One region of the Massilia niabensis genome, then DNA from elsewhere that is predicted to be linked to it. Evidence: predicted binding sites of a transcription regulator. Region 1 holds the regulator's gene; the other holds the start of a gene.

The links. Region 1 encodes FliA, which starts transcription of late flagellar genes. Its sites were predicted from a motif close to CTAAAGTTTNNNNNNNNNNNGCCGNTA; they were not measured.
Region 2: the regulator FliA is predicted to act here: its motif matches at 10,959-10,985, upstream of ACFPN5_RS22005 (flagellar protein FliT).

The regions. Positions count from the first base shown of each region.
Region 1 is NZ_JBHSMU010000015.1:712,811-728,194, forward strand. It holds gene ACFPN5_RS17615 (MraY family glycosyltransferase) at 1-596, shown strand, start outside; gene flhB (flagellar biosynthesis protein FlhB) at 776-1,951, shown strand; gene flhA (flagellar biosynthesis protein FlhA) at 1,951-4,059, shown strand; gene rfbB (dTDP-glucose 4,6-dehydratase) at 4,169-5,212, shown strand; gene rfbD (dTDP-4-dehydrorhamnose reductase) at 5,224-6,120, shown strand; gene rfbA (glucose-1-phosphate thymidylyltransferase RfbA) at 6,117-6,986, shown strand; gene rfbC (dTDP-4-dehydrorhamnose 3,5-epimerase) at 7,004-7,582, shown strand; gene flhF (flagellar biosynthesis protein FlhF) at 7,698-9,125, shown strand; gene ACFPN5_RS17655 (MinD/ParA family ATP-binding protein) at 9,118-9,963, shown strand; gene ACFPN5_RS17660 (RNA polymerase sigma factor FliA) at 9,978-10,706, shown strand; gene ACFPN5_RS17665 (flagellar motor protein) at 10,688-11,431, shown strand; gene motD (flagellar motor protein MotD) at 11,445-12,167, shown strand; gene ACFPN5_RS17675 (hypothetical protein) at 12,228-12,722, shown strand; gene ACFPN5_RS17680 (M35 family metalloendopeptidase) at 12,764-13,882, opposite strand; gene ACFPN5_RS17685 (M35 family metallo-endopeptidase) at 14,126-15,181, opposite strand; gene ACFPN5_RS17690 (flagella synthesis protein FlgN) at 15,327-15,384, opposite strand, start outside.
Region 2 is NZ_JBHSMU010000016.1:241,255-256,638, forward strand. It holds gene ACFPN5_RS21965 (S9 family peptidase) at 1-1,812, shown strand, start outside; gene ACFPN5_RS21970 (right-handed parallel beta-helix repeat-containing protein) at 2,174-3,370, shown strand; gene ACFPN5_RS21975 (CsbD family protein) at 3,515-3,694, opposite strand; gene ACFPN5_RS21980 (AI-2E family transporter) at 3,916-5,010, shown strand; gene ACFPN5_RS21985 (CsbD family protein) at 5,077-5,253, opposite strand; gene ACFPN5_RS21990 (class I SAM-dependent methyltransferase) at 5,328-5,960, opposite strand; gene ACFPN5_RS21995 (M13 family metallopeptidase) at 5,971-8,040, opposite strand; gene ACFPN5_RS22000 (M1 family metallopeptidase) at 8,063-10,708, opposite strand; gene ACFPN5_RS22005 (flagellar protein FliT) at 11,035-11,316, shown strand; gene ACFPN5_RS22010 (FimV/HubP-related protein) at 11,704-12,852, opposite strand; gene fumC (class II fumarate hydratase) at 12,944-14,353, shown strand; gene ACFPN5_RS22020 (RNA-binding S4 domain-containing protein) at 14,415-14,627, shown strand; gene ACFPN5_RS22025 (DUF883 family protein) at 14,732-15,016, shown strand; gene ACFPN5_RS22030 (putative motility protein) at 15,107-15,307, opposite strand; gene mobB (molybdopterin-guanine dinucleotide biosynthesis protein B) at 15,345-15,384, opposite strand, start outside.

The DNA of each region.
Region 1 (15,384 bases):
AGTGCGGCGACGTCGAACTGGCCCAGCTCTGCTTTACCGTGTGCGCAGTCACGGCCGGCTTTTTCCTGGTGAACTTCCCGTTCGGAAAATTGTTTCTCGGCGACGGTGGCGCCTACCTGCTCGGCTTCCTGCTGGCGTGGCTGGCGGTGATGCTCGTCCACCGCAATCCGGACGTGTCGCCGTGGGCGCCGCTGCTGGCCTGCGCCTATCCGGTCTTCGAGACCGTGTTCACGATCGTGCGCCGCCTGTGGTGCCGCCGGCATCCAGGCCGGCCCGACAGCTGCCACCTGCACAGCCTAGTGAAAATTGCGATCGCCGGCCGCTATTTCCGCAAGTTCAGTGCGCCGATGCGCAATGCCCTGGTCTCGCCGTTCTCGTGGATCCTGGCCGCAGTGCCGGCGCTGCTGGCGGTGAGTGCACCGCGCGATTCAGGCGCGTTGACGCAGGCGACGCTCGCCAGCTTCGCTCTTTACCTGGCCTTCTACTGGTACGTGGCGTCCGCTTCACGTGCCCGCCGTCGCCGCGCGACGCGGCCCCCGGCACGCAACGTCAGCCTGGACAATAGCGACGCAGAAACCGCCTCGTTGCGGGCTTGACCCCTCCGCGGCGCCGCTTGCCTGCCTGGCGAACCGGCCCACACCCCCGCTTTTTTCCCGTTCCCGTGCCGTTCGGCCCGAATTGACGGGGCTTTCCCTCCTTGTTTTGCTTATAGCCGTACGGCAATAGCAGCGATAATTCGATCTTGTGCGAATTGACGTAAACAACGGAGCGGGACATGGCGGAAGACAGCGGCGCGGAAAAGACAGAAGACGCGTCTCCCAGAAGACTGGAGAAAGCACGCGAGGACGGCGACGTTCCCCGTTCGCGCGAGCTCGCCACCTTCGCTGTCCTGATCACGGCCGGCGCCGGCCTGTGGATGACCGGCGGCAGCCTTGTCGGCCGCCTGTCCGCCGCGCTCGAGTCGGGCCTCTCCCTGGACCGCGAGCAAATCTACAATCCGAATGTCCTGCTCGAGCGCATCGCCAACGACGTCGGCGGCGTGATGCTGGCCTGCCTGCCGCTGGCGTTCGCCATCATGCTCGTCGCGCTGGCTGCGCCCCTGCTGATCGGCGGCTTCAACTTCAGCTCGAAAGCCTTCATGCCGAACTTCATGAAGCTCAATCCGATCAGTGGCCTCGGCAATATGTTCTCCGCCAACGCCATGGTCGAATTCCTGAAAGCCATCGCCAAGACCCTGCTGGTGGGCAGCGTCGCCTGGGTCGTCCTGATGAGCCAGAAGGAAGCGGTGCTGGGCCTGGCCGTCGAGCCGCTTGGCGCCGGCACCGGCCACGTGGCCGACCTGATGGCGCGCGCTTTCCTGTTCATCGTCGGTTCGCTCGGCCTGATCGCCCTGATCGACGCCCCCTACCAGGTCTGGCATTACAACAACAAGCTCAAGATGACGCGCCAGGAAATGATCCAGGAGTCGAAGGAGTCTGACGGCAATCCGCAGATCAAGGCCAAGATTCGCCAGATGCAGCGGCAAATGGCGCGCAACCGCATGATGCAGAATGTGCCCACTGCCGACGTCGTGGTGACCAACCCGACCCACTACGCCGTCGCCCTGAAGTACAGCGACGGCCAGCAGGGCGCGCCGCGCGTCGTCGCCAAGGGCGCCGACGAGGTTGCCGCCAAGATCCGCGAACTGGCGAAGGAACACAAGGTCGCGCTGCTGGAAGCGCCGGCCCTGGCCCGTGCGCTGTACAAGCACACCGAGATCGACGACGAAATCCCCGAAAAGCTGTACTCGGCGGTGGCCGAAGTGCTGGCCTATGTGTTCCAGCTGCGCAATTACAGCAAGGCCGGCGGCCAGTACCCGGACCGCCCGACCAAACTGCCGGTGCCGCCGGAGATGGACCCGCTGAACCCGGCCTCACAGGCCAACCCTGATACGAATAACGGAGCACATTGATGAACAGTTTGAGATTGCCGGCCTGGTTGAACGGCATGGGCGCGAAGGGCAGCGCCCTGGCCGCGCCGGTCCTGATCATCCTGCTGCTGGCGATGATGATCCTGCCGCTGCCGGCCTTCGTCCTCGACCTGTTCTTCAGTTTTAATATCGCGCTGTCGGTAATCATCCTGCTCACCGCCTTGTACACGGTGCGCCCGCTCGACTTCATGGCCTTCCCGGCGATCCTGCTGGTGTCGACCATGCTGCGCCTGGCGCTGAATGTGGCTTCTACCCGCATCGTGCTGACCGAAGGCCACACCGGCGGCGCGGCGGCCGGCAAGGTCATCGAGGCCTTCGGCCACTTCCTGATCGGCGGTAACTATACGGTCGGTATCGTCGTGTTCGTCATTCTTACGATCATCAACTTCACCGTCGTCACCAAGGGCGCGGGCCGTATCGCCGAAGTCGGCGCGCGCTTCGCCCTGGACGCAATGCCGGGCAAGCAGATGGCGATCGATGCCGACCTGAACGCCGGCATGATCACCGAGCCGGAAGCGCGCAAGCGCCGCACGGAGGTGGCGCAGGAAGCCGAATTCTATGGCGCCATGGACGGTGCCTCGAAATACGTCAAGGGCGACGCGGTGGCCGGCATCATGGTCACCCTGATCAACGTCATCGGCGGCCTGATCGTTGGCGTGGTGCAGCACGACATGTCGGTCGGCGACGCGGCGAAAACCTACACGCTGCTGGCCATCGGCGACGGCCTGGTGGCGCAGATTCCATCGCTGATCATCTCGATCGCGGCCGGTATGGTGGTCTCGCGCGTGGCCAACGACCAGGACATCGGCGGCCAGATGATGGGCCAGCTGTTCGCCAAGCCGGAAGTGCTGTACATCACCGGCGGCATCATCGCCGGCATGGGCCTGATCCCGGGCATGCCGAACCTGGTGTTCCTGCTGCTGGGCGCCGTGCTTGGGGGCAGCGGCTACCTGCTGGCCAAGCGGGCCAGGGCGGCGCCGCAGAGGGAGGCCGAAGCCGCTGCCGAAGAAGCGGCGGGCAGCGCCGGGCGCAGCGGCACCACCGAGGCCGAAGAAGCGACCTGGCAGGACATCATGCCGGTCGACACGCTCGGCCTGGAAGTGGGCTACCGCCTGATCCCGCTGGTCGACAAGGCGCAGGGCGGCGAGCTGCTCAAGCGCATCAAGGGCATCCGCAAGAAGTTCGCGCAGGAAGTCGGCTTCCTGGCCCCGCCGGTGCACATCCGCGACAACCTGGAACTGAAACCGTCGGCCTACCGCATCACGCTCAAGGGCGTGGAAGTGGGCAGCGGCGAGGCGATCAACGGTCAGTTCCTGGCGATCAACCCGGGCATGGCCAGCGGCACGCTGCCGGGCCAGGCGACGACCGACCCGGCGTTCGGCTTGCCGGCCGTCTGGATCGATGCCGGTCTGCGCGACGAGGCGCAGAACCTGGGCTATACCGTGGTGGACGCCGGCACCGTGGTGGCGACCCACCTGAACCACCTGATCACGATGCACGCCTCGGAACTGCTGGGCCGCATGGAAGTCCAGGCATTGCTGGACCATCTGGGCAAGGACACGCCGAAGCTGGTGGAAGACCTGGTGCCGAAGGTAGTATCGCTGGCGACGCTGCAGAAAGTGCTGCAGAACCTGTTGCTGGAAGGCGTGCACATCCGCGACATGCGCACCATCATCGAGACCCTGTCTGAGCATTCGAACGGCACCCAGGATCCGGGCGATTTGACCGCCCTGGTACGGATTGCACTTGGGAGGGCCATCGTCCAGCAGCTGTTCCCGGGCACCAACGAACTGAGCGTGATGACGCTGGATAACCGCCTCGAGCGGTTGCTGATGCAGGCGCTGGGCGCCGGCGGCGATGGTACCGGCATCGAGCCGGGCCTGGCCGACACCATCGCCCAGCAGGCGCACAACGCGGCGCAGCAGCAGGAGGCGATGGGGCATACGCCGGTGCTGCTGGTGCCGGGTCCGCTGCGCGTGCTGCTGTCGCGCTTCCTGCGGCGCGCGCTGCCGCAGTTGAAGGTGCTGTCGCATTCGGAAATCCCGGAGACGAAGACGATTCGGGTGACGAGCCTGGTGGGGGCAGGGTAATCGACGGCAGGGCGCCCTGGCGCATTGCCACTCCCATTGCAGTCCCGGCCGGCCACGTATAATCCGCGTATCGCTTGCAGAGCGACCGGGCGATCGTGAGGAGTGGCAGATGATTTTGGTAACGGGCGGGGCAGGATTCATCGGTGCGAACTTCGTGCTTGACTGGCTCGCGCAGTCGGCCGAACCGGTGGTGAACCTCGACAAGCTGACCTATGCGGGCAACCTCGACAACCTGGCCGGATTGCAGGGCAGGCCCGAACACTGTTTTGTCCGCGGCGATATCGGCGACCGTGCACTGGTCGCGGAGCTCCTGCAGCGCCACCGGCCGCGCGCCATCATCCATTTTGCGGCCGAAAGCCATGTGGACAGGAGTATCGACGGCCCGGAGGACTTCGTGCGGACGAATGTGCTCGGAACCTTCCAGTTACTGGAGGCTGCGCGCGCGTATCGGGACGGTTTGCCCGAGCCGGAGGGGCGCCGGTTCCGCTTCCTCCACATTTCCACGGACGAGGTCTACGGCTCGCTGCTCGATGATGACCCGGCCTTCCAGGAAACGAACCGCTATCTGCCCAACAGTCCTTATTCGGCCAGCAAGGCGGCAAGCGACCACCTGGTGCGCGCCTATTACGCAACCTATGGCTTGCCGGTACTGACGACCAACTGCTCCAACAATTACGGTCCTTACCAGTTTCCGGAAAAGCTGATTCCCCTGTGTATCGAGCGCGCACTCGCAGGCGAGGCATTGCCCATCTATGGAGATGGCCGGCAGGTACGCGACTGGCTGTATGTAAAGGACCACTGCACGGCCCTGCGTTCTGTACTTGCCAATGGGACGGTAGGGGAGGTCTACAATATCGGCGGGAGCAGCGAGCGCACCAATCTCGAAGTGGCCGAGGCGCTGTGCGCTATTCTCGATGAGCTCCATCCGCGTGCCGGCGGCGCACCCTACCGTGGGCAAATACGCTTCGTCGAAGACCGGCCCGGACACGACCGCCGCTATGCCGTCGATGCCGGGAAACTGACCAGCGCTACCGGATGGCAGCCGGCGGAAAGTTTCGAGACCGGCCTGCGCAAGACGGTGCAATGGTATCTTGATCACCGCGCATGGGTAGGCAGGGTGGCCGACGGCAGCTATCGGCAAGCAGGCGCATAGGCAGGCATCGCATGAAGATCCTACTGACGGGCAAGGACGGGCAGGTCGGGTTCGAGCTGCAGCGCGCGCTGGCGCCGCTCGCTAGCGTGACGGCAGTCGGCCGTGCTTCCTGTGACCTGGCAAACGAGGCGGCCCTGCGCGCCCTGGTGCGCGCGGTCCGCCCGGACGTGATCGTCAACGCCGCGGCTTATACGGCGGTCGACAAGGCAGAGTCCGACCAGGCGGAGGCCTTCGCCGTCAACACTGCGGCCCCGCGCGTCCTGGGCGAAGAGGCGGCGCGCGCTGGCGCATTGGTCCTGCATTTTTCGACCGACTATGTATTCAGCGGCGAGCAGGAGCGGCCCTATACCGAGCGCGATATGCCGGACCCGTGCAATGTCTATGGGCTCAGCAAGTACCAGGGCGAACTGGCGCTGCGTGACGCCTGCGCGCGCCACCTGGTCCTGCGTACCAGCTGGGTACTCGGTGCGCACGGCCGCAACTTCGCCAGGACCGTACTGCGCCTGGGGAGGGAGCGCGACGCCTTCGGGGTGGTGGCGGACCAGCATGGCGCACCAACCCCGGCAGCCTTGTTGGCCGACCTGTGCGCCCATCTGCTGCGCCAGTATGGGCAAAGGCAGGATCTTCCGTTCGGCACCTATCATGTCGCGGCGGGCGGCACGACGACCTGGTATGACTACGCGCGTTTCGTACTCGGCCAGGCGCGAGCCTCAGGCAAGCCCTTGAAAGCAGGCCCCGACGGCGTGCGGGCCCTGGACACGCAGGCCTACCCGACGCCGGCAAAACGTCCCCGCAGTTCGCGCCTCGATACGGCGCTCTTTTGCACGACGTTCGGCTTGCGCCTGCCGCCGTGGGAAGAGGGTGTGCAACACGTGCTGCAACAGATTCTGGAAAGTGACTTATGGTGAAACGCAAGGGCATCATCCTCGCTGGTGGCAGCGGTACCCGCCTGTACCCGGTCACCCAGGCGATCAGCAAGCAGCTGATGCCGGTGTACGACAAGCCGATGATTTATTATCCGCTCAGCGTGCTGATGTTGAGCGGCATTCGCGAGGTGCTGGTCATCAGTACGCCGCACGACCTGCCGCTGTTTGCGCAATTGCTCGGCGACGGCAGCCGCTGGGGCATGGACATCCGCTATACCGAACAGCCCAGTCCCGACGGCCTGGCGCAAGCCTTCATTCTCGGCAAGAATTTCATCGACGGCGCGCCCAGCGCGCTGGTGTTAGGGGACAACATCTTCTACGGGCACGACCTCGTCAAGCCGCTTGCCGCGGCCCACGCGCGAATCGAGGCCGCCACCATCTTTGCCTATCACGTGAGCAATCCCGAGCGATATGGGGTGATCGACTTCGACAAGGACCAGCGCCCGGTCAGCATCGAGGAAAAGCCGGCGTTGCCAAAATCGAGCTATGCCGTCACAGGGCTGTATTTCTACGATCGCCAGGCCTGCGACCTGGCTGCCGAACTGCGGCCCTCGGCACGGGGCGAGCTCGAGATTACCGACCTCAACCGGCGTTACCTCGACTTAGGTCTGCTGAACGTCGAGATCATGGGACGCGGCCATGCCTGGCTCGACACCGGCACCCACGACAGCCTGCTGGAAGCAGCGAGCTTCATCGCCACCTTGCAAAAGCGCCAGGGCCTGCAGGTTGCCTGTCCTGAAGAGATTGCCTATCGCCAGGGCTGGATCGATGCTGCGGCCCTGGAGGCGCTCGCCGCGCCCCTGGCGACAAGCGGCTACGGCCGCTACCTGCTCAGTATCTTGAAATAAGCTGAAATGAGGCGCCCATGCCATTGAACGTTATACCGACCGCCATTGCCGACGTGCTGGTACTCGTGCCGCAGGTCTTCGAGGATGATCGCGGCTCTTTTGTCGAAAGCTTCAATGCCCGTGCATTCGCCGCGGCGACCGGGGTAGAGACAACTTTTGTGCAGGACAACCACAGCCTGTCAGGCCGCAGGGTGTTGCGGGGCATGCATTACCAGATTTCCCACCCGCAAGGGAAACTGATCCGCGTAATCGAAGGCAGCGTATTCGATGTCGCGGTCGACCTGCGGCGCTCCTCACCCACCTTCGGGCGATGGGTGGGCGAAGTGTTGAGCGCGGAAAACCGGCGCCAGATGTGGATACCGCCGGGCTTTGCCCATGGTTTCGTCGTCCTCGGCGAGCGCGCGCAATGCCTCTACAAGACGACCGATTACTGGTATCCCGAGTTCGAGCGCACCGTCCTGTGGAACGACCCGGACATCGGTATCGCATGGCCGATTGCATTTGCGCCGCAATTGGCGGACAAGGATGCGAAGGCATTGCCCTTGAGTGCGGTGGAAACGTTTGCCTGGCTCCTTCCATCACCTAAATCGAATTAGCCCACTTTCCCCATCCTTTTCCGCCGATGGTTGCTTCACGGCATCGTCAATAATCTCTTCTGTAAACGGGCAATATCGTCCCGACATGAATTGAACAAGCAGTGCGGAGAATAAGATGAATGTGAAGAAATTTACAGCGGCAACATCCCGGGAAGCCTTGCGCAAGGTGCGCGACGCGCTCGGACCCGACGCCGTCATCCTTTCGAACCGTCCGGTCGACGGCGTGGTCGAGATCCTCGCGCTGGACAACGACGACGTCGCTTCCCTGGCCGCACCCAGCCCGGACTCGGAAATGGCCCAGCCGCAGCCGCGCCTGGATCACCTGCATGCGTTCGAACCGGAAGCGCCCGCTTTCGTGAACCGCCGCAGCAGCGCACCCGCGCCGGTCTCCGCACCCGAACACGTCTACGCCACCCGCCGCGCTCCGCTGCCGCAGCCGGAAACTGAATTCGCCGCCGAACACGGCTACGCCAACCGCCGCGCTCCGCAGCTGGAACCAGGCTTCGACATGGCGGCAATGACGTCGATGATGTCGGCCGCGATCGCCCAGGCCAAGGAATCGGCCGCGCAGGAGATGAGCGGCATGATGCACGAGCTGCGCGCCATGCGCGGCCTGATGGAAACCCAGCTGGCCGAGTTGTCCTGGGGTACCACCACCCAGCGCGAGCCGCAAAAGGCCGCCGTGCTGCGCGAGATGCTCGCCGCCGGCTTCTCGGCGTCGCTGGCACGCTACCTGGTCGACAAGATGCCGGCCAACAAGGACGCCGCCGAGGCGATGCGCTGGATCAAGACGGTGCTGGCCCGTAACCTGACGACGATGGCCGACGAGGACAACCTGCTCGACAAGGGCGGCGTGTTCGCCCTGGTCGGCCCGACCGGCGTCGGCAAGACCACCACCACCGCCAAGCTGGCTGCGCGCTGCGTCATGCGCCACGGGCCGGAAAAGCTGGCCCTGATCACCACCGACGCCTACCGTATCGGCGGCCACGAGCAGCTGCGGATCTACGGCAAGATCCTGGGCGTGATGGTGCACTCGGTGAAAGACGAAGCCGACCTGCGCATCGCCCTGAAAGAGCTGCGCAACAAGCACACCGTGCTGATCGACACCATCGGCGTGTCGCAGCGCGACCAGATGGTGACCGAACAGGTCGCCATGCTGCAGGGCTCGGGCGCCGACGTGAAGCGCCTGCTGTGCCTGAACGCGACGTCCACCAACGAAACCCTGGCCGAAGTCGTGCGCGCCTACCAGGGCAGCGGCCTGCACGGCTGCATCATGACCAAGCTCGACGAAGCGGCATCGATCGGGAACGTGCTGGACGTTGTCATTCGCCAGAAACTGAATCTGCACTACATCTCGAACGGCCAGCGCGTGCCGGAAGACCTGCACCTGGCCGACCGCGCGATGCTGATCGACCGCGCCTTCCGCAGCCGCCGCGAGGCCGCCGCCGCCTTCGACGACGCCGACCTGCCGCTGATGATGGCCGGCGCCGGTGCCCACTGCGGCAACCGCGACGACAGCCTGGGTGGGGTGCGCTTTGGCTAGTTTTGATTTCGACCAGGCCGAAGGCCTGCGCCGGATGCTGGCCGGCCCCAAGCCACGTGTCGTGACCTTCCTGTCCGCCACCCCGAGCGACGACAAGGGCGCCATGCTGGTGAACCTGGGCGCCTCGCTGTCGCAGGCCGGCAATGAAGTGCTGATCGTCGACGCCACCACGCGCGACTATGGCGTCGCGCGCCGCCTCGAGCTGGAACGCCACGCCGGCCTGTTGCAGGTCGCGCGCCAGGAGTGCGCCCTGAACCAGGTCGTCCAAAGCGCGCCCCAGGGTTTTTCGGTGGCGCTGCTGTCGCGCGACGGCGACACGCCCGGCGCGGGAACCGATGAAGCGCGCCGCCTGGCGAAAGCCTTCGATGTGCTGGTGAAAGGGCAGGGCGGCATCGTCATCGTCGATGGCGAACTCCATCGCGACGGCAGCTTTGCCGTGCCGGTACTGGCCGAGTCGGAAATCGTGGTGCAGGTTTCCACTAGTGCTACCTCGATCACCAACGCCTACTCGCTGATCAAGCGCCTGGCCCAGGAATTCGGGCGCCGTCCCTTCGGCATCCTGGTCACCGGGGCCACCGAGGCGGAGGCGAAGGTGGTTTACGATAATATGTCGGCAGCAGCAAGTCGTTACCTTGCGGTAACTTTGACTTCGATGGGCTCGGTGCCCGCCGACGAATACCTGCACCGCGCCGCGCGCCTCGGGCGTGCGGTGGTGGATGCCTTCCCGCTGGCCGGGGCGTCGGTGGCCTTCCGTGAGCTGGCCGGCCGCTTTGCAGCGCCGGACCTCGCCCTGTTTCGACGATTCGAGCGTCAGAGCGGCGCGCATTTAGGTTCCTGAGAAAAAGAACAAGCATGTATACCGTCAAAGGGAAAGCGGACAAGAACCACCTGCTCACCGAGCACGCCCCGCTCGTGAAGCGCCTGGCGCACCAGATGAAGGCCAAGTTGCCGCCATCGGTCGAGGTGGATGACCTGATCCAGGCCGGGATGATGGGCCTGCTGGACGCCATCAACCGCTACGAGGACAACCACGGCGCCCAGTTCGAGACCTATGCCGTGCTGCGCATCCGCGGCGCCATGGTCGACGAGTTGCGCAGCAACGACTGGTTGCCCCGCAGCACGCGCTCGACCATGAAGAAGGTCGAGTCGGCGATGACGATGCTGCAGCAGAAGCTCGGCCGTCCGCCGACCGAAACCGAGGTCGCCAAGTCGCTCGACGTGTCGCTCGCCGACTACCAGGAAATGCTGTTCGAGGGCGGCGGCCACCAGCTCGTGTACTACGAAGACTTCCATGACGACGACGGCAACGACAGCTTCCTCGACCGTTACGCGGTCGATGACGACGACCCGCTGCGCGCGCTGCTCGACACCGACTTCCGCCAGGCCGTGATTGCCGCCATCGACGGCTTGCCGCCGCGCGAGAAGATCCTGATGGGCCTGTATTACGAAGAAGAACTGAATCTGAAGGAAATTGGCGCCGTGCTGGGCGTGTCCGAGTCGCGCGTGTCGCAACTGCACACGCAAGCCGTGGCCCGCCTGCGCGCTTCGCTCAAGGAAAAGTTGTGGACTTCGCCAGCCTGATCGGCCTGGCGCTGGCGGTCATCGGCCTTTTCGTCGGGCATAGCCTCGACGGCGGCCGGCTGTCGTCGCTGTTCCAGCCGGCGGCGTTCGCCATCGTCGTCGTCGGCACGTTTGGCGCCGTGCTGCTGCAGTCCGAGGCGCGCACCTTCCGGCGCGGCATGCGCATGCTGCGCTGGGTCTTCTTCCCGCCCCAGGATACGCGCCAGCCGCGCTCGCGCGAGATCGCGCTATGGAGCCATACGGCACGGCGCGACGGGCTGCTCGCGCTCGAGCAGTACATGGGAACCAAGGATTTGTTCGTCCAGAAAGGCCTGCGCCTGGTGGTGGACGGCATCCATCCGGACAAGCTGCGCGCCCTGCTGGAAACCGAAGTTACCGCCTATGAATTCGCCGAACGCCAGGCCGCGCGCATCTGGGAGTCCGCCGCCGGTTACGCGCCGACGATCGGCATCCTGGGCGCGGTACTGGGCCTGATCCATGTGATGGAAAACCTGTCCGACCCGTCGCGCCTGGGTTCCGGCATCGCGGTCGCCTTTGTCTCGACCGTGTACGGCGTGGGGCTGGCGAACCTGTTCTTCCTCCCGGTCGGCAACAAGCTCAAAGCCATCGTGTCGGACCAGGTGGTGCAGTACGAAATCCTGACCGAAGTGTTTCACGACCTGGCGAGCGGCAACCACACGCGCCTGGTGGAGGAACGCGTGGCCAGCCTGGTAGCGCGACGCTAGTGGGGCGCTAACCATGGCGCGCAAGAAATACGACGACGGAGGCGAACAGCAGGACCGCTGGCTGATCTCGTACGCCGACTTCATCACGCTCCTGTTTGCCTTCTTCGTCGTGATGTACGCCATTTCCGTCGTCAACACCGGCAAGTACCGGGCCCTGTCGGACGCCCTGGGTGACGCCTTCGGCGGCAGGCCGGAAACGCCGCAGGCCAGCTCCACCATCGAAACGCTTCCCCTGACCAACCTGATCGCGCGCAAGCGTGCGGAGGCGGCGCGCCGCGAGCGCGAGCGACTGGACACGCTGGCGCGCCAGCTGAATGCCTCGCTGGCGCCGCTGGTGAAGGATGGCAAGGTGCGCATCACGCAGACCGGGCAGGGCGTGAAAGTCGACATCAATGCCAGCGTGCTGTTCCAGGAAGGGCAGGCGGCGCTTGGCACGGACGCCCGCGCGACGCTCGGGACCGTGGCGGGGCTCCTGAAGAACGACGCGCATGCGATCGAAGTCGAGGGCCATACCGATAACCTGCCGATCGCGAATCCGGCCTACCCATCGAACTGGGAACTCTCGAGCGTGCGCGCAAGCAGCGTGGTGCGCCTGTTTATCGAAGGCGGGATTGCCGAGGGTAGGTTGACTGCCGTGGGGCACGGCGCCAACCTGCCGGTCGCGCCGAATACGGACGAAGCGGGCAGGGCGCGGAACCGGCGGGTGGCGGTGACGATCCTGGCGTCCACCCCGTGAACCCTTGGCTTTTCCCGGCTGCGCCCGCACAATGCGTGACACAACCATACGGAGTCGATAATGCATCGCAGACCCTTCCTTCTGGCCGCGCTCCTTGGTGCGACGAGCCTCTTGCCCGCGCTGGCGGGCGCCGCCGGAGAACCGACCGTGGACGTCAAGCACAGCATCGACATTGAAACACCGAACGGCCGCGTCCTGGTACAGCTGACGGTGATTAACCAGGGACGCAGCACGGTCTGGATTCCGCGTGAAATCCTGGCGGAGAAGGAATTGACGGGGCGCCGTTTCGACCTGCGCGACTTCGGCAACAGGCCGATTGCTTATACCGGGAAGATGGTCAAGCGCGCGGCGCTGACGGCAGGGGATTACCAGGCCCTGGAGCCGGGCAAGATGCTGATGAACACGATTGATATCACGCAGACCTACGCGTTCAAGAAGGGCCGGCACAGCTATAACATTGGCTATGCCGGCCCGGTGCTGGCCGATATCAGGAAGCTCGACGCCCTGACGGAGTTTCCCGCCAGGCCCGTCTCGTTCGTGTATTCAGGCCAATGAGCCGACCGCTGAGCGGCCGCTGAGGGCCGTTCAGTTCAGTCCTAGTTCAATGCCGGGGTGTTCTCGGCAAAGTACTCGTGGTTGTCGGCGTTCGCCACGGCCGCGTTCGGATCGCTGATCGCCAGGCTGGCCGCGCCGCTCTGGCCGTAGACGTTATCGTCGGTGCCAGCCACGACGTCGAAGTGGCTCATTTCATGCACCAGGGTGCCGCCCTTCGAGTCGGTGCCGGTCATTGGCGCATTCCAGAAGGCGCGGCAGACGTAGATCTTGTACGGCTGGGTCGGGTACACGTAGGCGTAGTAGCTCTGCTTGCAGCCGCAATCCACGACGACGTTCTTGTTGTCGAAACCATCCTTGATCGCGGTGAAGTTGGCCTTGACCTTCGCCTGGCGGGTCGAGGTGACGGTGCCGAACCACTTCGTGTAGCGCGGGCCCATCGTGGTCTTGGCCATGTAGGTGACCGAGCTGTTGCTCATGGTCTTGGCGGCCGAGATCGCGGAAGCGACCGTGCTCTGCTGCGAAGCGGTGCAGTTGGTATAGCTCAGGCCGGCCGGCGCGGGCAGGCCACCGCCGGCATCCGGTCTTTTCAGCGCCTGCATGATGGGCGAGTCCGAACCGCGCGGCAGGCGTCCTTCGATGTAGAGCGAGGCCGCTTCCGACTCGAGCTGGCCGATGTCGCCGCCGGCCGCGCTGGCAGCCGCGGCATTGGCATTCGCGCCGTTCTTGTTGCCCAGGAACAGGTCCGGCGAGGCGGCGCGGTAGCGGATCGCGTAGTCACCGGTTACGCTCAGGTCGTACAGTGCCGACAACTCGACCTTGACGGTGTGCGAGGCGCCCGGTTTCAGCAGGTAATAGTCGGCCTGGGTCGGCTTGGCGCGCTTGATCAGGGCGCCCGTGTAAGGGACTTTCGCGCCGTCGCGGGTGATGTCGAACAGCGGGGCGGACAGGCCTTCGAACGGCGTGCGCCACTTCAATACATATTGCGGAGAAGACGAGGTGTTGGTCAGGGTGACGTTGACGTACACGTCCTCGCTCGCGCCGAGCGCCGCCTTTTCCGGCATGACCGTGACTCTCACACCGTACGACCCTGCCTGGGCGCCGACTGCGACGCTCAGGGCTGCGATACCGAGTGCTGATTTCAGGATGCTGTTCCAGCTCATGTGACTTCTCCGTTGTATGTGTTGTCGTGACCGTGCCGGCCATTCTTTTACAAGTTTCCGCTCGAAAGTTGACCTCGATCTAACGAAAACGCAACCATACTGATCAATTCATGGCCTGGTAGCAATGCATTTCAGATAGGGTCATCGCTGGTTTGCGAAAACGTAACAGTCGTGCATTTTCTTCAATCGTGCGCTAGCGTTCGGCGCAATGCCGTGCTAGCGCGGGTGCAGGCAACTGCCTTGTTAATTCAGCGGCGGCGAATTCTCCCCGAAATATTCGTGCGAATCGGCATTGTTGATGGCCCGCTCCGGCGCCGTGCGCGCCATGTCGGCCGCGCCCGACTGCCCATAGACGTGGTCGTCAGTGCCGGCGACGATGTCGAAGTGACTCAGCTCATGCAGCAGGGTGCCGCCCATCGAGTCGGTGCCGGTCAGCGCCGCCGTCCAGAACGCCTTGCAGACGTAGATCGTGTAGGGCTGGGCCGGGTAGACGTAGGCAAAGTAATCCTCGTTGCAGCCGCAGTTCACCTTCACCGGCTTGGTTTCGAAGGCGTCCTTGATGGACGTGAAGTTTTTCGTCACAGCCCCCTGGCGCGCGGCATCGAGGGCGCCGAACCAGTTGGTGTAACGCTGGGCCTGCTCCTTGCCGCTGGTGAGGTAGGCAAGGCCGCCGGCCGCCATGGCGGTACCGGCCGTCATGGCGCTGGCGATGGTGTCCTGCTGGGCGTTCGAGCATTCGGCGTAGCTCAGGCCGCTGCCTGTCGGGGCCGCCAGGGCAGGGGAGGCGGCGCCGCGCGGCATGCGGCCCTCGATGTAGATGGCGGCGGTGTTCGAGCGGACCGGTCCGCCGTCGCGGGTGCTGCCGGCCTCTGCCTTGGCGCCCGTGGCCAGGGCGGGGACGCGGTAGCGCACCGCATAAGCGCCGGTGATGGCCATGTCATAGGTGCTGGACAATTCGACGCGGGCGCTGCGGCTTTCACCGGGCGCCAGCCCGATATAGTCGGCTTCGACCGGGGCCGCGCGCTTGACCTTGCGGCCGAGGTAGCGCACTGGCTGGCCGTCGCGGGTGATGTCGAACAGCGCGGCTTCCGGCGCCACGAAGGGCGTGCGCCATTTCAGGAGGCGCTCCGGCGTGCTGCCGGTGTTGGTCAGCGTGACCGTGACCAGCACCTCGTCGCGCTTGCCGAGCGCGGCGCGGTCGGGGGTGATGCTGACGGCGATGTCGCCGGCAGCCTGGCTCGAAAGGGTGGTGGCCAGCAGCAGGGTGCAGGCGGCGATGTGGATGGGGGTGCGGTGCATGGATTCCTCCGTCGGGTGATGACTGAGGAATACTGTGGGCGTGTTTCTACCTGTTGAGCTTGCGTTGCGGCAATATGTCCGTGCCGACCTGTAAAACAGCAACGGCCGCATCAGCGGCCGTCATCCATACAACAAAGCTTGAAACTCACCCCACGACAAACCGCTGCGACGGCCCGCTGCCGAAGGTCTGTCCCTTCGCGCCA
Region 2 (15,384 bases), on a different contig from region 1:
AAGGTTGCCTCGGGCAACGTGCTAGACCCGAAGATTTCGCCGAAGGGCCGCTACGTCAGTTTCGTCCGCAACCAGAACCTGGTGGTGATCGACCTGAAAACCGGCGCCGAGCGCCAGTTGACGACGGACGGCAAGGGCACCGTGCACAACGGCGAAGCCGAGTTCGTCGCGCAGGAAGAGATGGACCAGACCACGGGCTATTACTGGGCGCCGGACGACTCGCGCATTGCCTACAAGCGCTACGACGAAGCCCCGGTGCCGGTCGCGCGCCGCTTCGAAATCTTTGCCGACCGCACCGAAGTGATCGACCAGCACTACCCTGCCGCGGGCGATCCAAACGTGCTGGTGGACTTGTTCATCGTGTCGCCGGAGGTGGACGGAAAAGCGGGCGTTCCGCGCAAGATCGACCTCGGTGCGGAAAAAGACATCTACCTGGTGCGCGCCGACTGGAGCGCTGACGGCAAGACCCTGGTCTACCAGCGCCAGACGCGCGACCAGAAGCGCCTCGACCTGGTGGCGGTGGACGCCGCCACGCTGTCGCAGCGCAACCTCCTGACCGAGACCTCGAAGACCTGGGTTAGCCTGCACAACGACCTGCGCTTCCTGAAGAACCGCCAGGCCTTTATCTGGGCCTCGGAGCGCACTGGCCGCAACCACCTCTACCTGTACGACCTGAACGGCAAGCTCTTGAATACCATTTCGAGCGGCGAATGGGGCATCGACAACGTGCTCGCTGTGGACGAGGCCGCCGGCAAGGTGTATGTCGCCTCGAACCGCGACGCCGTCATCGATAAGCAGACCTATGCGCTGGCGCTGAACGGCAGCACGGCCGCCAAACCGGTCCGCATCACCCAGGGCGACGGCTGGCACGAGGCCGCGTTCGCAAGCAACGGCAAGATTTTCGTGGATACCTATTCGGACCCGAAGACGCCGCCGCAAGTGTCGATCCGCCGCGCCGACGGCAGCATGGTGCAATGGCTCGAGCAGAACGCGCTGAACGCCAGCCACCCGTACGCGAAATACCTGCCCGACCACCTGCCGACCGAGTACGGCACCATCAAGGCGAAAGACGGCCAGACGCTGCACTACTCGCTGATCAAGCCGGCCAACTTCGACGCCACCAAGCGTTATCCGGTGTTCCTGTTCACCTACGGCGGCCCGCACTCGCAGCGCGTGACCCGCACCTGGGGCAATTATTTTGACCAGTACATGGCGCAGCAGGGCTTCGTGGTGTTCCGCCTGGATAACCGCGGTTCGAGCCGCCGCGAACGCCAGTTCACCGATGTCATTTATAACAACCTCGGCAAGCACGAAGTCGAAGACCAGCTGACCGGCGTCGACTGGCTGGCGCAGCAAACTTTCGTCGACCCGAAGCGCGTCGGCGTGTTCGGCTGGAGCTATGGCGGCTTCATGACGCTGCGCCTGCTGGCGGCGGATTCGAACCGGATCGCGATGGGCGTGTCGGTGGCGCCGGTGACCGACTGGGCGCTGTACGACACCCACTACACAGAACGCTACGTCGGCGCCACGCCGAAGTCCGGCAAGGACGCCTACGACCGCAGCGGCGTGTTCGCCCACCTCGACGGTTTGAAGTCGCCGCTGCTGCTGATCCACGGCATGGCCGACGATAACGTGCTGTTCACCAACAGCACGCGCCTGATCGACGAACTCGTCAAGCGCAACGTGCAGTTCGAGCTGATGACCTACCCGGGCGCCAAGCACGGCATCTCGGGCCGCACCAGCCAGCGCCACGTGTACGGCATGATCGAGAACTTCTTCAAGAAAAATCTCGGCAGCACCGCGCCGCGCTAAGCACGCGATTTGTAAAAAAAACCGGAACGCCTTGCGGCGCTCCGGTTTTTTTTCGTCAGCAGATTCTTCGTTACCCACTGGGTTCGACGGAAATATTTCTCCCAAGTCTACGAAAATTCTGACGACCCAGCCAAATGTCAATGCCACTGTTGCGTTAACGCTACAGTGTGCAAATTATTTTGTGAATACATTTGCCCTCAAATGCTTATCCTTTCCTATAGGAATGTGAACACTGAACTCAACAGTTCAGCTTTCCTGTAACAAATTATGTCGCCACGGAATTAATTCCTACGAGTATTCTTCGTGTTCCTGATCTAGAGACACGCTCAAGAAGAGCGGCACCCAACGAGGACATTTACAAATGCACGCCATCCGTACCAGCGCTACCCGCATCTCCTTCGCAGTTTCCGCCTTGGTCATCGGCACCGCCATCGCCGCCCCGGCGTCCGCGGTCACCCGCAGCGTCGGCGCAGGCCAGACCTACGCGACCCCATGCAAGGCGTTCGCCGCAGCAGCAACTGGCGACGTCATTGAAATCCAGGCTGGCACTTATTCCGGCGACGTCTGCGCCATCTACAAGAGCAACCTGACCATCCGCGGCGTCAATGGCCGTCCGAAGATCGATGCCGCCGGCAAGAACGCGCTCGGCAAAGGGACCTGGGTCGTCGTCGGCAACAACATCAAGATCGACAACGTCGAAATGATGGGCGCCAAGGTGACGTCCCGAAACGGCGCAGCCCTGCGCCTGGAAGGAACCAACTTTACGCTGACCAACTCGTTCCTGCACAACAACGAGAACGGTATCCTGAGCGGCGCGAATACCGCCAGCGCCATCATCCTCGAGAACAACGAGTTCGGCCATAACGGCTACGGCGACGGCTACACCCACAACATCTACATCGGCTCGGTGGGGAAACTGACCTTCCGCTTCAACTTCTCGCATGACGCCAAGGTCGGCCATAACCTGAAGACCCGGGCACATTACAACGTCATCGCGTACAACCGCTTCTCGAGCCTGCGTACCGGCGAAACCGGCAGCACCGCCGCGGGCAAGCCAAGCTACGAGATCAACGTGCCGAACGGCGGCACCACCTACATTATCGGCAACGTCATCATGCAGCCGGCCGATTCGAACAACCCGGCCATGGTGGCCTATGGCGAAGAAGGCGTGGGCACCCGCAAGACCGACCTGTATGTGATCAACAATACGTTTGTGAACGACGACGCCTCGCGTGGCACCTTCGTGATGGTCAGGAACGCCGCTGTTGGCGCCAAGCTGATCAACAACCTGTTCGCGGGTTACGGCACCGTCACCAACCAGACGACGGCCGTGAAGAAGACGAACTACCAGTCGCTGGCGCTCGCTTTCGTCGACCGCGCTGCCTACGACCTGCGTCCCCTGATCGGCACCCTGATCGTCAACGCTGGCTCGTCGCCGGGCTCCTCGAGCGGCGGCCTGTCGCTCAAGGCCAGCTCGAGCTACAAGCACCTTGCCTCCGGTGCCAGCCGTTCGACCCTCGGCAGCCTGATCGATATCGGCGCCTACGAAGTCCAGTAAGTTTCCCCGGTAACGGCGCCCGGTAACGGCGGTCCCGCAATGGGAACAAGCAGGGAACTGGATGTAGAATAAAAAGCCCCGGCGTGATGAGCGCCGGGGCTTTTTGGTTCCCGCTGGCCGCCATCCGGGGACGGCGCGGCCTTCTTAATTGGTTGCGTCGCGCAGGGCGTCCTTGGCGTCGCCGTACTTCTCCTGGGTCTTGCCTTCGACCTGGTTCTTCAGGCCCTTGACTTGCTGCTCCTGGTTACCGACCAGCTTGCCCGCTTCTTCCTGGAGTTTGCCGCCGATGTCCTGCAGCTTGCCTTCGACTTGGTCTTTGTTCATGGTGCGCTCCTTGAATGCGGCGCGGTCCGGGTGACCGCGCGATGAGTCCAGAATACGCCGCCATACGGCCGCGCTCTGTACGTGTTTTCACATAGCTCGACAATATCGTGCGGCACCTGCACGGGAAGCCGGGCCGGCAAGCCGGAAACAACTCATCCATGCGCCGGGCCGGCGCGACCCATGCTAGTGTTCAGTTAATCTTTTGTTAATGGAATGCGACCATGAGCGAACACTCCGACTCCCCGCCGCCGCCGAACGGTGCCTCAGCCCCTGCACAACGTACGCTAATGAAGCGCGTGGCCGTCATCGACGGCATCGGTGTCCTGTTTTTCCTGGGGCTGGCCGCCGTCTGGTTTGCGGCCGATGCCCTGCTGCTGGTGTTTGCCTGCATCCTGTGCGCGGTGCTGTTCTACGAATTGAGCCGCATGCTGGCGCAGCGCTTTCATTTCAAACGCAAACGGGCCCTGGCCCTGGTCGTACTGCTGCTGATCGCCGTCATCGGCCTGGGCGGCTGGGCGATGGCGCCGCAGATTGCCGAGCAGTCGACCAAGCTGGCCGAAGCGGTGCCGAAATCGCTGCAACAATTGCAAAGCTTCGTCAACGAATATCCCCTGCTCAAGCGCCTGATGGCCGGCATGCCGGAGCCGGAACAGATCGTCAAGCAGATGTCCTCGATGGTGCCGAATGCCGGCCTGTTCTTCGGCGGCGTCGTGGGTGCGCTCGGCAATGTGGTGATCATCCTGTTTGTCGGCATTTATTTCGCCGCCTCGCCCCGGCTCTACACGAACGGCATCATCAAGCTGGTGCCGCAGTCGAAACGGCCGCGCGCGCGCGAGGTGCAGCAAAAGATTGGCGAGACGCTGGGGAGCTGGCTGCTCGGCAAGGCGATGTCGATGCTGATCGTCGGCATCGTGACCTCGGTCGGCCTGTCGGTGCTGGGTGTGCCGCTGGCGCTGATCCTCGGCATCATCGCCGGCCTGCTCGACTTCGTCCCCTATCTCGGGCCCATCATGGCGGGCGTGCCGGCGGTGCTGATCGCGTTCTCGATCAGCCCGGACCTGGCCCTGTACACGGTGCTGCTGTTTGTCGGCGTGCAACTGGTTGAAGGCTATGTGCTGCAACCGCTGATCGAGTCGCGCGCCGTCGACCTGCCGCCTGCGCTGACCATCGTGATGCAGCTGATCTTCGGCACGATCTTCGGGTTTGCCGGGGTGGCGCTGGCCACGCCGCTGGCGGCGGTGATCAAGGTGCTGGTGCAGATGCTGTACGTGGAGGATGTGCTGGGGGATCGGATCGAGGAAAAGAAAGAAACGTAAGGAAAGAAATGTAAGACAAAAAAAAGCCGCGACGAGTCGCGGCTTTGTTTTTCACGGGCGGCAGGATTATTTGTTGCCCTTGAAGATATCCTTCACGTCGCCCACTTTTTCCTGGACCTTGCCTTCGGCCTGGTTCAGGTTACCTTCTTTCTGCGTCTGGCGGTTGCCGGTAACTTCGCCGACTTTCTCCTGGATCTTGCCGCCGATGTCTTTGGCCTTGCCCTTGATTTGGTCGTCGTTCATGGCTATACCTCTTCGGTTGAAATGAGACCCCACCTTAGGCCTGATTGCCCGGCAAATCTGTTCGTTCGTTAACATTAATGCGGCTTGCGCCATAAGCTTGCCAGCCAGGGCTGCTGCTCGCGCGGCAAGCCCTCCGGCCGGTAGTAATGGCGCAGCGGCACGAATCCGGCCGCCACGAGGTAGCGCTCCCAGGTCGGGTAATCGTAATAGCTGCCATAGCGCGGCCCGTTCCAGCCCTCCTCGTTGTGCCCGCGCGGATTCGAGCTGAACAGCACGCCACCCGGTTTCAGGGCGCCGTGCAGCGCGGCCAGCACGCCGGGCAGCGCCGCGCTCGGCACATGGAACAGCGAGGCATTCGCAAAGATGCCGTCGAACATGTCTTCCGGCAGCGCCAGGTGCAGGAAATCCTGGTGCCAGACTTCGCAGCCGCTGTGCTCGCGTGCCATCGCGACGAATTCCGCAGCGCCGTCGAGCCCGATTGCGCGGTGCCCGAGCGTGCTGAAGGTTTTCAGGTCGCGCCCCGGCCCGCAGCCGAGGTCGAGCAGCGTGAACGGCGCAGGCCCTTCGATGGCACCCAGCAGCGCCGCCACGTTCTGGCTGACGTCGTGGCCGATGGTGCCGGCAAAGAACTGCTGCGCAGTGCGCTCGTAATGCGCCAGCGTGCGCTGCGCAATGTCGTCAAAGCGGTCGTCGAGGTGATCGGTCATGAGTCGGAATTTACCAGATCCGCACCCGTTCCTGCGGCGGCAGGTACAGCTCCTGCCCCGGCTTGACATCGAAGGCCTTGTACCACGGGTCCAGGTTGCGCACGATGTAGGTGCGGTACTGGGCCGGGGCATGGCCGTCGGTAAGCACGATGCGGCGCAGCGAGGCTTCGCGCATCTTGGTGCGCCAGCCCTGGGCAAAGCCGGTGAAGAACTGGCGGTCCGCCTCGATCGTCTTGCCCGATGGCGTGGTCTTGAAGGCGTCGTAGGACGCGGCCACACCGGCCAGGTCGGCCAGGTTTTCGCTCAGCGTCAGCTGGCCGTTCACGGCCAGGTCCGGGAACGGTTTGTAGGCGGCGTACTGGGCGACCAGCTTGTTCGATGCCGCCTTGAAGTGCGCCAGGTCTTCTTTGGTCCACCAGTCGCGCAAGCGCCCCTGGGCGTCGAACTGGGCGCCCTGGTCATCGAAGCTGTGGCTGATCTCATGGCCGATGATCGAGCCGATGGCGCCGTAATTGACCGCGTCCGGTGCTTTCGGGTCGAAGAACGGCGGCTGCAGGATCGCGGCCGGGAAGTTCATCGCGTTCTGCAGCGGCAGGTTGACGGCGTTGACCAGCTGCGGCGGCATGGCCCATTCGGTGCGCTCGGGTTTGCGTCCCAGCTTGTCGAGCTGCTGGCGGTAACGGTATTGTTCGGCGCGGATCGCATTGCCGAAGGCGTCGCCCTTGACGACCTGCAGGCCCTCGTACGACTTCCAGCGCTCCGGATAGCCGACGCCCACATAGATCGCCTTGACCTTGGCCTGCGCCTGGGCACGCGTGGCTGGCGCCATCCAGTCAAGCTTCTCGATGCGGCGGCTGAAGGCGTCGATGATGTTGGCCACCATCGCCTGCACCTTTGCCTTGTTCTCGGCCGGGAAGTAGCGCGCCACATAGAGCTTGCCGACCGCTTCGTCCATCCCCTCGTTGGTAGCGGCCAGCGCGCGCTTCCAGCGCGCCGACTGCTGCGGCGTCCCGGTCAGCGTTTTACCGTTGAATTCGAAGCGCTGGTCGGCGAAGGCCTTCGGCAACAGGCTCGCATATTGATTGAGCTTGTGGAAGGCAAGATAGTCGCGCCAGATGGCGACATCGGCCGCCGTTGCGTTCCCCAGCAGCCTGGCCGCGCCCGTCACGGCGCTCGGGTGATACACCTGGAAGCGCTGCTGGCTTGCCAAGCCGGCCGCCTTGAAGAAGGCCGGCCAGTCCACGCCCGGCGCCTTTGCGGCGAAGTCCTTCAATGTCCAGACATTGTTCGACTTCTGGATGTTGGCCGAATCCTCGCGCGTGGCATGGGTTTGCGCCAGCGCCAGTTCGAGCTCGAACACGCGGGCGGCGCGCTCCTCGGTTTTATCCATGCCGGCGAGCTTCAGCATGGCGCCGATGTGCTGCTGGTATTTCGTGCGCAGCTCGGCCATGCGGGCATTGTTCTCGAGGTAGTAGGCGCGGTCCGGCAGGCCGAGGCCGCCCTGCAGCAGGTAAGGCAGGTTGACTGACGAGTCCGTCAGCCCGCCGGCCACCCACAGGCCGAACAGGTTTTCGGTGAAGAAGTCGGTGGCATTCAGCGGGTCGACATCGGCGCGCACCGAGGCGCCCAGGGCGCGCACCAGCGCCGCCTTGTCGCGGATACCGGCGATGCCCGACAAGATCGGCCTGATCGGGGCCAGACCGCGCTTTTCGATGCCCGCCTCGTCCATGTAGGCGGCGTAGAAGTCCGCCACCTTGCGCGCTTCGCCGCCCGTCCCTTTGGCGGCACCCAGCTCCTCGATCATCTTCGCGATGCGGCCGTTGGTCTCTTCGGCAAGCGCACCCATGGCGCTCCACGAACCGCGGTCGGCCGGGATCTCGGTCTTGGCCAGCCAGTCGCCGTTGGCGTAGGCGAAGAAATCGTCGCCTGGCAGCACGGTCATGCTGGCGGTCTTGCCGGCGGCGGGACGCTCGACCGGAGGTGCGACTTTCGTCGTCTCCTGGGCATTGGCGAAGCCGAACGTGCCGCCGTAGCAGGCAAACGCAATGGCGGCTGCGGATAAGGTCAAACGTGGTTTCATGCTCGTCCTTGTCAAGTGATCGTTACCGTGGCTGGGCCGCCAGCGCGGCGCGTGCCTGCGGCAGCAGGCGCGCCTTTTGCGCCGCGCGCACGCGGATGCCGCTGCCGATGCGCCGAGCTTCGACCAGCGCATCGGGGCCGAAGTTCTGGGCCACGTAGTGCTCCATCATATCCGCATGGCGCACGTCCGACGACGAGGCGACGACGCTGGCCACCGCGCGGTTGCGCGCCACCGCGTCGGCGCTCGCCACCAGCGCGCTGCGGTTGGCGGTGGCGAATGCCCAGGCCTGTTCCGGATGCTCGCGCCCGACACCGGTCACGATGTTGCCCACCAAGTTGGCCGGGGTCTGCGGTGACAGCGCCATGTCCAGGGTGCGGCCCGCGAGCGCCGGATCCAGCACGAGCGTCATCGCCCCGCCGATACGGTAACGTTCCTCGTCCGTCGTGGCGGCCGCCAGCGCCTTGCCGAGCGCCGCGTAGGTGGCGGCGTCGGCATAGCGGCCGGCGGTGTTGATGACGAAGTCGAGCATCTCCGGGCTGATCGATGACGGATCCGCCGTGTAGCGCGCGAAGAGCCTGCGCGCCTCGGCAATCGCGCGTTCGTCGCCGGCACGCGCCAGCGCGCCCGCCAGCAGCGGGCGCAGCCGGCTATCCTCGAGCGTTTCGCCGTCCTTCGGCTCCCAGCCGAGCTTGTCGAAACGCGGCTGCACGAAACGGAGCACGAAGCGCCGGATCAGCGCGCTTTCCGGTTCGCCGCGCGCCAGGTTCTGCAGCGTGCCGAGGTTCGAGAGGATCGATTCCCAGACCGCCAGGCGCGGCTCCTCGCCATATTTCGCGACCAGTGCCAGATAGCTGGCGAGCGGCGTGCGTCCAGCCGTGACCAGGCTCCAGGTATCGAGCAGGAACTTCAGGCGCGTCGGGTCGGGCAGTTGCGCGGCATTCGCGGCGAGCGCGTCGAAGCTGGCGCGGTCGTACTGGATGCGGAAAAAACCCACGCTGTCCGGGTCGACCACCAGCGCGCCCTCGCAACCGCCCTGGGTGATGGTGGTGCTGCGGTTCGTCAGCAGCGTGGTCCAGGCACGTCCGCCGACGGTGCCGACCTGCAGCGGCACGTTCCACAGGCGGTCCTCTAGCGCCGGCTCGTCGAGCCGGTACTGCTCCTGCAACAGCGTGACCTTGCGCTTGCCGTCCTCGCAGGCCTGCGCCACGCTAATCAATGGAAAGCCGGGCTGGGTCGTCCAGTCGGCGGCCAGCCGGGCGACCGGCTTGCCGGACGCCGTTTCGATGGCCGTCCAGAGGTCGGCCGTGGTCGTGTTCGAGTACTGGTGCGCGGCGATATAGGCGCGGATGCCCTTGCGGAACTTGGTTTCGCCAACATAGTTTTCCAGCATGCGCAGGAAACCCTGGCCCTTGACATAGGTGATGGCATCGAAGGCGCCGGCGGCCTGTTCCTCGTTGTCGATGCGGGTCTGGATCGGGTGCGTGGTCTTGCGCGCATCCAGGTTCAGCACGCTTTCGCGTTCGACGATGCCGTCCAGGTAGGGCCGCCACTCGGGATGGAAGCGCTCGGTGGCTTTCGACGCCATCCACGAGGCGAAGCCTTCATTGAGCCAGAGATTGTCCCACCAGGCCATCGTGACCAGGTTGCCGAACCACTGGTGCGCCACTTCGTGGGCGTTGACCTCGAAGGTCAGCTTCTTGACGTCTTCCGGGCTTTTTTTGGGGTCGTACAGCAGGGTCGCTTCGTTGTAGACAATGCCGCCCCAGTTTTCCATTGCACCATTGAAGCCGCCGGGAATCGCGATCTGGTCGAGCTTGGCGAGCGGATACGGCACGCCGAAGTAATTATTGTAGTAGCGCAGCAGGTCGCGCGTGGCCGCCAGCGGGAAGGCGGTCGCGCCGAGCTTGCCCTCGGTGGTGACGATGCCGATCTCGACGCCGTCCTGGCGCGCCGTCACGCGCTCCATCTCGCCCGCCACCAGCACCACCAGGTAGCTCGGCATCTTCGGGGTCGGGGCGAACGCGATGCGCTGCAGGCCGCCGGCCAGCTTTTCCTGCTTCAGGGCGGGCGTGTTCGAGTAGGCCTTGAAGCTGGCCGGCACGTCGACCGTCAGCCTGAAGCGGGCGCGAAAGGCCGGCTCGTCCCAGGTCGGCAGCATGCGGCGCGCATCCGACGGCTCCATGGTGGTCGCGACCAGCTTTTTATCCACGCCGCCCGCCTTGTAGCGCACCTGGAACAGGCCGCGCCCTTCGCGGTTGATCTGGCCCCGGAAGCGCAGGGCCAGCGTGTAGCGTCCCGGCGCCAGCGGCGACTTCAACTCGAAAGCAAGCGTTTCCTGCTTCTCGTCGAGGATCGGCTGCAGCGCCTGGCGCGTCTTGCCGGGGCCGAGCAGCGTGGCCTCGTCGATTGCCAGGTTGGCGGCGTTGAGCACGATACGCTTCGTTGCGCGCAGCACCTCGATCTCGACGCTCTGCTGACCGCTGAAGGTATCGTCGGCGATGTTGGGCACGAGGTGCGCGTCGTACAGCAGCGGAACGATATCCTTCGGCAGTTTGCCGGGGGTGGTGGCAAACGAAAATGGGGCTTCGGCCAGGGCCGCTGCCGGGGCAAACGCGGCGGCCAGCGCCAGCGTGACGGCAACGCCGCACAATGCCTGCTTGTCTCTCATGATGTCCTCTCTTATTATTTTTGATGGGTATTTTGATGCCTATCCTGGTGCCGCAGCCGGCGCAGCGATCCAGCACGCACTGTAGGGGAAGCGAAGCGGCACGATACCCCGAATGCGACGAACGGCAAAAAACCGCGCTGGAATGCAGAATCCCGGCAGTATGCCGCATGCATGACGCCAGGCCTTGAGGGGCGCGTCAGCCCCTGCGCGCCGCGGCCCGAAAATTTTTGGATTATTTTTGCGAAGGACCCTAAAGTTTCCGAAAGCACTGCCGTAAAAGGAGGACAACCGGTAATCCGGCCGAAAAAAATTGCAGCGGTGCTCACATGACCTCCAACGAAGTCCTCTCGATGTACGAAAATATTGCTGGCCTGACGGGCAAGATGGCCGTGGCGGCACAATCGGAGGACTGGAACGGTTTCGACAGCCTGCAGGCGCAATGCGCCGCACAGGCAGCGGCCACTGCGACGGGCGTGCCGGCCCTCGACGGCGCCAAGCGCCTGCGCAAGATCGACCTGCTGAAACAGATCATGGCCAACGACCGCGCCATCCGCGACATCACCGAACCATGGATGGGCCAGCTGGACCGCGCGATGCGCGCGCACTGAGCTGCCCTTTCTTCGAATAATCAAGCGCCTGCGGGCGCTTTTTTTATTGCGCCTGGCAATTGATGTGAATTGGAGGCGCAAACAAAAAGGCGCCCGCAGGCGCCTTGGTGCTGTGACCGGCTGGCGCCGGCCACATGAATTCGGAGAGCAACACCAGGTAGCCTGGTGTCGCCTCTTTGCCGGTTGCATCCGGCGTCCGCTGCCGCAGTTGGCAACGTGACCGCTTCCGGAAACAGGCGTCTTGCGACGTACCTCCGTTACCCGCGCCACGCTATCGGTGGTGGCTGCGGCGGACTCTGTTCCGTTTTGTGGTTTTGACAACCAACGAACCCAGTATATATCAAAATAATAACTTGTGTAGACTGATTCGTGCGCGCCACCTTCGCCTCAGGTTTCGCTGTTTTCGAGGGCCGGCTCGACCGGTTCCGGTGCCGCAGGTTTACGCGAACCCGGCATCAGGCGCGCCTTCACGGCGGACATGAAATTTGGTTTCGGCACGCCGTCCGCGGTGGCCGCCGCCGGCATCCTGGCCGGCTTGTGCTCTTTCGGGATCTTGCCCAAGCTTGAGCGCTTGCGCCGGCGCAGCAGCGCAAGGGCCAGGCCGGCCAGCGCGAGAACGGCCGCAATGGCGCCGCCGATCAGCCCCCACGGCGTTTCTGGTTCGGGTGGCGGCGCCTTCTTTGCCTTGAGCTGGATACGCGGCGCGCCCTTCGGGGCGGGTGGCGGGGCCGTGGCAGGCGCCAGTTCAGCCGATGGTGCCCCTGCCGTCGCCTGCAACACCTTCACCTTCTCTTCAAGCTGGCCGAGCTCGTGGCGCAGCGCGGTATTCTTCTCGCCCAGCACGGTACAGGCATTGAGCTGGCCGGCTTCCGGTTGCGGCGCGCATGTGCCTGGGGTGTCCTGCCGTTTTGCCGTCGCCGTTGGCGGGACCTCGACGGGCGCGACTTCCCTGGCGATGGCCTTCTTGATTGGCACTGCCGCGCGCCTCACTACCGGCTTGCGTGGCTCCACGTATTCCTCGCCCTCGTGCAAGGCTGCTGCCGGACGCGATGCGGGTTGCGGTTTAGCCGGCAGTGTAACCGCGACCGGCACAGGCGGAGCAACCAATGCCGGTGCCGGTGCCGGTGCCGGATTCGGGTCCGGCGTCAGCCACAGCGTCACCAGGCGCACGCTGCGCTGGCCGCCATCCTGCAGCTCGAGGTAGACGTGCAGGTGGCGGCCCTCGACGGGCTTGCCTGTGGTGAGGTGCAGGAACTGGCGGCCACCCTGCCGCGTCACATTCAGGCCCAGGCTGGAGAGAACGGCGGGCATGGCGATGTTCGCGCCCCGGTAGACGTCCGGATGGGCCAGGCCCACCCCGACTTTCGCCGCCCCGTCCTCGATCATCGTCAGCTCGACGCTGGCCGCCAGTGGCTGGCCGATGTGGGACGCTACCCTTGCATCGCCCAGTTCGGCGCCGTGCGCTGCCGTGGCCGTGGTCGTGGCCACACAGGCGAACAGCAAGCTTGGGAAGATGTGGGAAGCGCGAATCGCCATGGGAAGATGAATTTGTAGCCTAAGCGTAATTAACGGGTGTTCGGCTACACTCTTTAGCTTCTGCCCCGAAAATAAATAAGAGGACAAGCTCATGGATACCCGGATAGAAGACCAGCGGATGGAAAAGGACAGTTTCGGCCCGATCGAGGTCCCGGCCGCCCGCCTGTGGGGCGCGCAGACCCAGCGCTCCCTGCACCACTTCCATATCTCGACCGAAAAGATGGCGCCGGAACTGGTCGGCGCGCTGGCCCAGGTCAAGCGCGCGGCAGCCGCCGTCAACCGTTCTCTGGGTAAACTGCCGCGCGACAAGGCCGACGCCATCATCGCAGCCGCCGACGAAGTGCTGGACGGCCGCCACCCGCACGAGTTCCCGCTGGCCGTGTGGCAGACCGGCTCCGGCACCCAGAGCAACATGAACATGAACGAGGTGCTGGCCAACCGCGGGTCCGAGCTGATGGGAGGCGAGCGCGGCGAAGCGCGCCTGCTGCACCCGAACGACCACGTCAACATGGGGCAGTCCTCGAACGACATCTTCCCCACCGCCATGCACGTGGCGGCGGCGCTGGCGGTGTCGAAAGACCTGCTGCCCTCGCTGGTGCGCCTGCGCGGCACCCTGCAGGTGAAATCGCGCGATTTCGACGACATCGTCAAGATCGGCCGCACCCACCTGCAGGACGCCACGCCCCTGACGCTGGGCCAGGAATTTTCCGGCTATGTCGCCCAGCTCGAGTTTGCCGAAAACGCGATCAAGGCGTCGCTGCCGGGCCTGCTGTTGCTGGCGGCGGGCGGCACGGCGGTCGGCACCGGCCTGAACGCGCACCCCGAGTTTGCGCCGCGCATCGCGGCTGAACTCGGTTCGCGCACCGGCCTGGCCTTCAAGACCGCGCCGAACAAGTTCGCCGCCCTTGCCGGGCACGACGCGCTCGTGTCCAGCCACGGCGCCCTGAAGACCCTGGCCACCGCCCTCATGAAGATCGCCAACGACGTACGCTGGATGGCCTCCGGCCCGCGCTCGGGCCTGGGCGAAATCACGATTCCGGAAAACGAACCGGGCAGCTCGATCATGCCGGGCAAGGTCAATCCGACCCAGTGCGAAGCGCTGACGATGCTGTGCTGCCAGGTGTTCGGCAACGACGTCGCCCTGAGCGTGGGCGCCTCGCAGGGCAACTTCGAGCTGAACGTGTTCAAGCCGATGATCGCGCATAACTTCCTGCAGAGCGCGCGCCTGCTGGCCGACGGCATGCGCTCCTTCGACGAACACTGCGCTAGGGGGATCGAACCGAACCGCGAGCGCATCGGCGAGCTGATGGAACGGTCGCTGATGCTGGTGACCGCGCTGGCGCCGCACATCGGGTATGATGCCGCCGCGCAGATTGCCAAGCACGCACAGCACACAGGCATCACGCTGCGCGAGGCGGCCCTGCAATCGGGCCTGGTCACCGAAGAACAGTTCACGCAGTGGATCGTTCCGATGGACATGACGCGGCCGGACCCGGCGTAAGCTGCGGGCGCAAGCTCAGACAAGGCCAAGCGTGCGCCCTACAATTTTTCCCGAGGATAGTATGCAAAAGACAACTTTCGAACTGACATCCGAGTTCGTCGAGCTCAACCAGCTATTGAAAATGGTCGGCTTGTGCGACAGCGGCGGCGCCGGCAAGCACATGGTGGCCAGCGGCGCGGTATCGGTCGATGGCAAGCAGGAACTGCGCAAGACCGCAAAGATTCGCACCGGACAGACGGTGACCGTGGGCGACGTGCGGATCTCGGTGCAGTAGGAGGGACTGCCGGGCTCTACGGCACACGTTTGCGCGCAGACAAACGCGACCGGTAGTCCTTGTGTAGATTTTAAGACGTGACCAACCGGCTTAAGGTGACGGCAATGGAAACCCCGCAAGACAACCCGCAAGCCCAGGAACGGCTGATCGGCGATCTGCGCCTCGTGATCGAGAACGCGGAAGAGCTGCTGAAAAACACCGATCAGTACACAAGTGTCCTGTACCAGAACGCGCGCGCCAAGCTGGCCAGGGCGCTCGACGCGGCGAACGAAGAACTCGAACGCTTCGAAGACGCCCAACTGAGTCGCATGATGGAAGCGACCCGGCAGGCCAACGAGCGATTCGCTGACCAGACCGGCGAGGCCCGCGTCCTGCGCGCTTTCCATTGAGTCGCCTGCCGCGGCGCCGCAAGGCGCCGCGTTTCGTTTACGTCCGTTCTTTCAGGTCCGCACAGCTTCTCAAGCCAGGTGAAGCAGGGATCAGGCTGTCGTGTTGATCTTGTTGCCCAGGTGCGCCGGCAGATTTGGCATCGGCGGCGGTGGCGCGATGGTGTCGAGGATCTGGGTGGCCATCGAATTTTGCATGTCCTGCTGCTTCTTGAGCATGGTCAGGGCAACCTCCTGCTTGTTGCCCGTCTCGGCAATGGTGGTAGACAACTTGGCGATAGCGAGGACATCCATTCCGGTCTCCTGATGAGGGTTATCCTCCATTAACGACTTAATTATCGGAAACTTGAGCCCTTCCCTTCATCCATTCG